Regions from separate parts of the Klebsiella sp. F11 genome, predicted to be linked through region 1. Evidence: predicted binding sites of a transcription regulator. Region 1 holds the regulator's gene; the other holds the start of a gene.
The links. The regulator PurR, encoded in region 1, represses purine synthesis genes. The targets are predictions, from matches to a motif close to CANGCAAACGTTTGCNTG.
Positions count from the first base shown of each region.

Region 2: a site for PurR is predicted at 2,758-2,775, ahead of purE (5-(carboxyamino)imidazole ribonucleotide mutase). Genes of this name have one in related genera too.

Region 1 covers NZ_CM160060.1:2,582,589-2,587,025, forward strand. The annotation lists gene punC (purine nucleoside transporter PunC) at 1-958, opposite strand, end outside; gene punR (DNA-binding transcriptional activator PunR) at 1,071-1,982, shown strand; gene purR (HTH-type transcriptional repressor PurR) at 2,000-3,025, opposite strand; gene cydH (cytochrome bd-I oxidase subunit CydH) at 3,320-3,409, shown strand; gene AC1M2H_RS12865 (MFS transporter) at 3,572-4,437, shown strand, end outside.
Region 2 covers NZ_CM160060.1:4,261,264-4,265,700, reverse strand. The annotation lists gene mnmH (tRNA 2-selenouridine(34) synthase MnmH) at 1-1,001, opposite strand, end outside; gene purK (5-(carboxyamino)imidazole ribonucleotide synthase) at 1,113-2,180, opposite strand; gene purE (5-(carboxyamino)imidazole ribonucleotide mutase) at 2,177-2,686, opposite strand; gene lpxH (UDP-2,3-diacylglucosamine diphosphatase) at 2,806-3,528, opposite strand; gene ppiB (peptidylprolyl isomerase B) at 3,532-4,026, opposite strand; gene cysS (cysteine--tRNA ligase) at 4,200-4,437, shown strand, end outside.

The DNA of each region.
Region 1 (4,437 bases):
CAACGACAATCGGGTAAATGGCGCCGTTAACGATAGCCATCACGCAGAAGGGGACCATCAGCGCGACGATGGAGGCATTCTGCTGCAGACCAGCCAGCCAGGTGGCGGCAACGCTGAGCGCAAAAACCACCAGCAGCCACGGCAGCAGCTGCTGCCCCTGCCATTTTTGCAGCGCCGCCCGGCAGCCGTATCCGCCGATTAAAAAGGCGATAGTCTGCGGCACGTAGCTCAGGCCGATGGCGGTTGGCCCGTAGCCCATGTCATGTAGAATAAACGGCGATCCGGTCAGCCAGGCGAAAAAGCTGGCGGAGCAGGCGGCATAAATCAGCACGTTGCCGCTATACTCGCGCGAGCGCAGCAGCGCCAGGAAGGTCAGCTTTTTCTGCGTATCGCTCCCGGGCCGGCGCACCGGCTTGAGGCGTAAGGCGGGCAGCATCAGCAGCAGGGCGATGGCGAACAGGGTCGCGAAAATAGCCTGCCAGTCGAAATGGGCGAGCAGCCAGCTGCCGAGCAGCGGCGCCAGAGCCGGCGACAGGCCCACCAGCGGCATGATGGTGGCGAATATGCGGTTGGTACGCTGGGCGGGATAATAGTCGGTGACCATCGCCTGCCAGGTGACCGCCGCCGCGCAGACGCCGATGGCCTGCACAAACCGCAGCGCCAGCATCAGATTCGCGTCCCGTACCCACAGCATGCCAAGGCAGCCGACGGCGAAGATCGCCAGGCCGCTGAGCAGTACCGGCCTGCGCCCGTAGCGATCGGATACCGGACCCCAGAACAGCTGGCCAACGGCGAAACCGGCGAGAAACACGCTGAGGCTGGCGCTGACCGAGGCCGCCGAAGTATTCAGATCCTGCTGGATAGCCGAAAACGCCGGCAGATACATATCGGTTGCGAGGAAGCCCAGCACGCTGAGGCCCGCTAACCAAACTAAAAATCCTTTCCCGGGTTGTTGCATAAAGTTCTCTTTCTTCTGATACAGGTAAGATGTCGCAGAGTGTAGGGAGTGCATTCTGGCTTGTGAAACGCTAATATTTGTTACATGCGTTCAAAAATTTTGCAGGCAGAATATGTGGTCCGAATACTCCCTTGAAGTGGTTGATGCGGTTGCCCGCAACGGCAGCTTTAGCGCTGCGGCTCAGGAGCTGCATCGTGTCCCTTCTGCGGTCAGCTACACCGTGCGTCAGCTCGAAGAGTGGCTGGCGGTTCCGCTCTTCGAACGACGTCATCGCGACGTCGAACTCACCCCGGCCGGGGTGTGGTTTTTACAGGAAGGGCGTTCTGTTATCAAAAAAATGCAGATCACCCGCCGCCAGTGCCAGCAGATCGCCAACGGCTGGCGCGGGCAGCTCTCGATTGCGGTTGACGATATCGTCAAGCCGGCGCGTATGCGGCAGATGATTGTCGATTTTTATCGTCACTTTCCGGACGTCGAGCTGATTGTCTTCCAGGAGGTGTTTAACGGCGTCTGGGACGCGCTGGCCGACGGCCGCGTGGAGCTGGCTATCGGCGCGACCCGCTCGATTCCGGTCGGCGGACGCTACGCCTTTCGCGACATGGGCATGCTGAGCTGGCACTGCGTGGTGGCCAGCCACCATCCGCTGGCAAAAATGAGCGGTCCGCTGAGCGATGATACGTTGCGCAACTGGCCGTCGCTGGTCAGGGAGGATACCTCCCGCTCGCTGCCGAAGCGCACGACGTGGCTGCTGGATAATCAGAAGAGGGTGGTGGTGCCGGACTGGGACGCCTCGACAACCTGCCTGTCGGCCGGGCTGTGCATCGGCATGGTGCCGTCGCACTTCGCCCGCCCGCGGATCGATAGCGGCGAATGGACGGCGCTGGAGCTGGAAAATCCGTTCCCGGACGCCGCCTGCTGTCTGACCTGGCAGCAGAGCGATATCTCGCCGGCACTCTCCTGGCTGCTGGACTATCTTGGCGACAGCGAAACGTTAAATCGGGAGTGGCTGCGGGCGCCGGAATAGGCGGCGCCCCGCCGGGATTAGCGGCGGTAGTCGACGAACGGGCCGTCGATCACCGAGCGGCGCTCGACCAGGCGCGGGTGAACTTCGATAGACTGCGACTCCTCGCGCTTGTTAACGATGCGGTCCATCAGCATATTGAATGCGGCTTCGCCGAGAGAGTCCTTTGGCTGATGAATGGTGGTCAGCGCCGGGCTAAAGTAGCGGGCGTTGCGCACGTTGTCATAGCCAATCAGCGAAATATCCTGCGGCACGCGCAGGCCCATTTCGTCGGCTGCGCAAATCGCCCCCATCGCCATGATATCGCCGCCGCAGAAGATGGCGGTCGGGCGGTGCGGCTGGCTGATGATCTGCTGCATGGCGCGGTAGCCGGACTCAGGCTCGAAGTCGCCCTGAACCACCCAGCTTTCCGGGACGCGAATCTGCGCTTCTTCCATCGCTTTCATAAAACCGGCCAGGCGACCGGCGCCGGTGTTGCGCTCCAGCGGACCCGGGATCACGCCGATTTCACGGTGGCCGCGTTCGACAAGATAGCGGCCGGCCATGTAACCGCCTTCAAAGGCGTTATCGATCACCGAATCGGTAAAGTCGGCCTTGGACTCGCCCCAGTCCATCACCACCATCGGGATGTTGCGGTACTCTTCGAGCATGGAGAGCACCGACTGCGGATATTCGGAGCACATGACCAGCAGACCGTCGACGCGCTTTTGCGCCATCATCGACAGGTAGGCCTGCTGTTTTTCCGGATCGTTCCACGCGTTGCCCAGAATCAGGGTGTAGCCCTTCTGGAAGCAGCTTTTCTCGACGGACTCGATAATCTCGGCAAAATAGGCCGCTTCGCTGCTGGTGGCCAGCAGGCCGATCGATTTGGTGTGATTAACCTTCAGGCTGCGCGCCACCGCACTCGGAGAGTAGTGCAGCTCTTTGATGGCGGCCCATACCGCGTTGCGCGTCTCTTCAGCCACAAAACGGGTTTTGTTAATTACATGTGACACTGTTGTAGTGGAAACGTTTGCGCGCTTCGCTACATCTTTAATTGTTGCCATTACTTCTCTCTCCAGACCTTGACCTGATCGTCTGATTATCGATACGTAACCGTTTGCCTATACACACCCTGAGCGCAATGTTCAACATTGCATCACGTCGGGAAACGACACAGAACGACAGGAAGGGGTCAATGGCCGATACGCTTTCAAATTAGCGTGGGATTTTGTCCGATCTTGCGGCAAAGGGGAAGAGTAAAAACGTGCATCGCCCTAAATCTCAGAAGATTTTTATGCAATACTGTGCAAAAATGAGCAGGCTCACTTTTCTTGTGGGGATAATCAGGGGGAAAATTGATGGATACAGATTTAAAGTTTTCGCTGACCACGACGATTATTGTTCTGGGGCTGATCGTGGCCGCAGCGCTGACCGCCGTACTGCACTAATTCTTGCGGGGGAGAGGCTCCTTTCCCCCATTCCCACGCATTATTATCAAATTCGCAAAAATCTTTTGCCATTTCGTTTACTTTTGTTTTTCTGTGATTGATGTCATGCTTTTGCCTTCTGATGAGATACCGTCGCTGAGGACGGTTTGCTGGAGTCATTGCATGAAAATCAACTTTCCCCTGTTAGCGCTGGCCGTTGGGGCGTTTGGTATCGGTACGACCGAATTTTCCCCGATGGGATTGCTACCGGTGATCGCGAAAGGCGTGGATGTATCCATTCCCGCCGCGGGGATGCTGATTAGCGCCTACGCCATCGGCGTGATGGTCGGAGCGCCGCTGATGACGCTGCTGCTGTCGCATCGCGCGCGCCGCAGCGCGCTAATTTTCCTGATGGCTATTTTTACCCTTGGCAACGTCCTCTCTTCAATGGCGCCGGATTACACCACGCTGCTGCTCTCGCGCATTATCACCAGCCTGAACCACGGCGCCTTCTTCGGCCTCGGCTCGGTGGTGGCCGCGAGCGTGGTGCCTAAGCACAAGCAGGCCAGCGCGGTGGCAACCATGTTTATGGGTCTGACCATCGCCAATATTGGCGGCGTCCCGGCGGCGACCTGGCTGGGTGAAACCATCGGCTGGCGCATGTCCTTCCTCGCCACGGCGGGTCTTGGCCTGGTGGCGATGGCCGGCCTGTGGTTCTCGCTGCCGAAAGGCAGCGCAGGGGAGCGGCCGAATGTGAAGGAAGAGCTGGCGGTATTGATGCGGCCGCAGGTGCTTTCCGCGCTGCTGACCACCGTGCTCGGGGCCGGGGCGATGTTCACTCTCTATACCTATATTTCGCCGGTGCTGCATACCATTACCCACGCTTCGCCGCTGTTCGTCACCGCGATGCTGGTGCTGATTGGCGTCGGCTTCTCTCTGGGCAACTACCTTGGCGGAAAATTTGCCGACCGCTCGGTTTCCGGCACGCTGAAGGGATTTTTACTGCTGCTGATGGTTATCATGCTGGCGATCCCGCTGCTGGCGCAGTC
Region 2 (4,437 bases), 1.7 Mb from region 1:
TAGCGGTACATCGGGTCGTAGTACTCTTTCAATAGCGGAACAAGCCACGCAAAATGCGCGTCGGTGCTCGCCGTACGCAGCTGCTCCGCCAGCGCCTCATCAAGCAGGGCGGTGAGCTGAGCAAAACGCTGGAGCCCCAGGCGACGGCGGATCGCAAACAGGCCGTGGTGCAGATACGCGCTGTACTCCTGCCAGCCCTGTTCTTCACCGTACGCGGCGATAAATTCGCGGTGCATCCGGTCAAAATACTCCTCCCGCAGGCGCGCCAGGCGGACATCAAACGGATCTTCCACCACCGCCAGCGGCGCTTGCGCCATGCGCTCGCGCAGGCATTCCGGCAGGTGGTTGGCGCCTATCATATGTCCTTCATCCTCCAGCACCCAGCGGCGCTGGCTGGGGGCCTTTTTCAGCATAGACACCGCGAGGTAGTTTTCAAAGGTCGCCTGAGGATGCTGGTCGCGCAGCGTTCGCCCGAACGAGGAGCCGCGGTGGTGGGCGAGCCCTTCGAGGTCGATTCCGTCAGGATGCGCGCCGACCAGCTGGGTTTTACCGTTGCCGGTGCAGCCGCCGATCAGCACCATCGGGCGCTGGACCAGCTCCTGCGTCAGCCGGATGGCGGCCTGGCGCAGCGCCTTATAGCCGCCGACGATCAGCGGGTAGTCGATGCCCGATTCACGCAGCCACTGCTGAACAATGTGCGAGCGCTGGCCGCCGCGGGCGCAGCAAAGATAGCCCTGAGGATTGCGCTGGCAGGCTTCACGCCACGCCCGCATACGTTGGGCGCGAAGGTCGTCGTTAACCAGGCGATGCCCGAGCGCCAGGGCGGCTTCTGCCCCCTGACGTTTGTAGCAGGTGCCGACGGCGGCGCGTTCTTCATCGTTCATCAGCGGCAGGTTGAGCGCTGCGGGGAGCGAGCTTTGGCTAAACTCAACCGGGGCGCGCACGTCAATAAGCGGGGTATCCGCGGCGAGAATGGCGCGATAATCCGTCCCATTATTCATGGGTCTTCCTTTTGCAGTGAAACCGAGATTTTGTGTCAAGCGAAGGAGGGATTCTACGCGCCTGAAGGCGTGCCGGGGAAGGGGGAACGCGCTTCCCCCGGCACGAAAGGCTTAGCTGAGCTGCGACTGGGCCCAGAAAATACCGCTGGCGTACTCCGGCGGCAGCAGCGGCTTCAACGCTTCGAGCGTGGCGCTCAGGCGGTCGGTATCGCTGTCGGTGAGGTTCAGGTGACCCACCTTGCGGCCCGGACGAACCTCTTTGTCGTACCAGTGTAGGTGCACCAGCGGCAGCTTCAGCCAGTCGTAGTTAAGATCGGTGCCGATCAGGTTGATCATCACCGAGGGGCTGTTGACCACCGGCGGCGGCAGCGGCAGGTCGGTAATGGCCCGCAGATGCAGCTCAAACTGGCTGATGGAGGCGCCGTTCTGCGTCCAGTGGCCGCTGTTGTGCACGCGCGGGGCCAGCTCGTTGATCAGCAGACCGTCGGCGGTGACGAAGCACTCCATCGCCATCACGCCGACATATTGCAGCTCGTCCATAATGGCGGAGAGCATGTCTTCGGCCTGATCCTGCTGGCGGGCGTTGGCCTGCGGGAAGGCCACGCTGGTGCGCAGAATGCCGTCCTGATGCAGGTTGCGGGTCAGCGGATAGAATACTGTGCTGCCGTCCTGAGCGCGGGCGCCAACCAGCGACACTTCGCCGGAGAAGTTAATCCCCTGCTCGACGATACATTCGCCGTAGTTATCGTCGGGCAGCTGAGCGGTTTCATTTTCCCGCAAACGCCACTGGCCGCGGCCGTCGTAGCCGCCAACGCGGCGCTTAACGATAGCCAGCTCGCCGAGGGTCGCGAAAACCGCCGGCCACTGGTTTTTATCCGCCAGCAGCTGCCATGGCGCGGTGGCGAGGCCCAGCCTGTCGAACAGCTGCTTTTGCGTTAGGCGATCGGCAATAATGGGAAACACATCGCGGTTAACAAACGCCGGATGACGCGCCAGTTCGCGGGTGAGGGCCGTTTCCGGCCAGCGTTCGATTTCCGCGGTGATGACGCTTTGCTGAAACGGCACCGCTTCGGGGTCGGCCTCAAGGCCAACCGGCCACACCGCGATACCCAGCGGTTCTCCGGCCTGGCGCAGCATGCGGCCGAGCTGGCCGTTGCCGAGGATACAAACCTGCTTCATGCCGCACCCCGAGGGTCCGGATTATCCAGCACTTCATCAGTTTGCGCCTGGCGCCATGCGCCCAGGCGCTGGTGCAGTTCCGCGTCGTGCTGCGCCAGAATCTGCGCCGCCAGCAGCGCGGCGTTGGCGGCTCCGGCTTTGCCGATAGCCAGGGTGCCGACCGGGATCCCGCGCGGCATCTGGACGATAGAGTAGAGGCTGTCAACGCCGCTCAGCGCCGCGCTCTGTACCGGCACGCCTAAGACCGGGACCAGCGTTTTCGCCGCAATCATGCCCGGCAGATGCGCCGCGCCGCCCGCACCGGCAATAATCACCTGATAGCCGTTGCTTTCCGCGCCTTCGGCGAAGCTGAACAGCTTATCGGGAGTACGGTGCGCGGAGACCACTTCAACGTGGTGCGGAACGTTCAGGGCATCAAGGATTTCTGCGGCAAACTGCATGGTAGCCCAGTCGCTTTTGGACCCCATCACGATGGCGATACGCGCCGAATTATTGCGGGAAGACATGCGTCTTAAAACTCCTGTGGGTGTGCTTCACACTGCTTTAGAGGCCACAGAGAATAACACGATATACGGGCGAGGAAAACGGTTGCGTAGGCCGGCGCTGGCGGAAAATAGCGCGATAATTAAAACGGGAAAGGGAGCAGCTCAACGTCGTCTTTGGTGACTTTGACCATCGAACCTTCGCTGTGCCACGCGCCGAGGACTACGCGAAACGCCGGCAGGCCGTTAGCTTCCATTTGGTGGATGGCCGGGCGATGGGTATGGCCGTGGATTAGCCACTGAACGCGGTGCTTTTCGAGGACCGCCGTTACCGCCTGCGGGTTAACGTCCATTATCTCCATTGACTTACTGCTGTTGGCCGCGCTGCTGTTGGCGCGCATTTTTGCGGCGATGCGGCGGCGTATAAACAGCGGCAGAGCGAGGAAAAGGCGCTGGATCCACGGCGTATGCACCTTGGCGCGAAACGCCAGGTAGCCGGCATCGTCGGTGCAGAGGGTGTCGCCATGCATAATTAAAACGCGGTGGCCGTAGAGATCGAGCACGTTTTCTTCCGTCAGCAGCGTCATACCGCAGGCGCGGGCAAAGCGCTGGCCGATAAGAAAATCGCGGTTGCCGTGGACGAAAAAGCAGGGGACGCCGGAGCGGGTCAACGCGCTGAGCGCGGCGGCGATTTCCTGATGCAGCGGGTTAGGATCGTCATCGCCGATCCAGGCTTCGAACAGGTCGCCAAGGATATAGAGCGCGTCCGCCTCGCGGGCCTGGCCGCGTAAAAAGCGGAGAAAACCGGCGGTAATCGCCGGTTCTTCGGTTTGCAGATGCAGGTCTGCAATAAAAAGTGTCGCCACGAATTATTCGCTGACGGTGACGCTTTTGATCACCACATCTTCTTTCGGCACATCCTGATGCATGCCGCTGCGGCCGGTAGAAACCGCTTTGATTTTGTCGACTACGTCCATGCCTTCAACGACTTCAGCAAATACGCAGTAGCCCCAGCCCTGCAGGTTTTCACCGGAGAAGTTCAGGAAGTCGTTATCGGCCACGTTGATGAAGAACTGCGCGGTGGCGGAGTGCGGCGCCTGGGTACGGGCCATCGCCAGCGTACCGCGGGTGTTTTTCAGACCGTTGTTGGCTTCGTTCTGGATCGGAGATTTAGTTGTTTTCTGCTCCATGCCCGGTTCAAAACCGCCGCCCTGGATCATAAAGCCGTTGATAACACGGTGGAAAATGGTGTTGTTGTAGAAACCTTCGCGGCAGTAGTCCAGGAAGTTTTTAACTGTTTCCGGCGCTTTTTCGTCAAAGGTTTTGATTACGATATCGCCATGATTAGTGTGGAAAGTAACCATTTTTGCATCCTGTTCCGATGATTGTGGTGCTTGAACCCGAGGTTGGGCGTGACATAGGGGGCTGTTATAGCATAACCGCGGGGTTGGATCACCTTGCATTGTGTGCTGCTTCGGGGTTGAATTCAGGTTAGAATACGCGGCTTATCACTACACACGTTTACACGGAATCTTCGATGTTAAAAATTTTTAATACACTGACGCGCCAAAAAGAAGAGTTTAAACCTATTCATGCCGGGGAAGTTGGCATGTACGTGTGTGGTATCACCGTTTACGATCTCTGTCACATCGGTCACGGCCGTACTTTTGTCTCTTTTGACGTAGTGGCGCGCTACCTGCGCTTTCTCGGCTATAAGCTGAAGTACGTGCGCAACATTACCGATATTGACGACAAAATCATTAAGCGTGCGAATG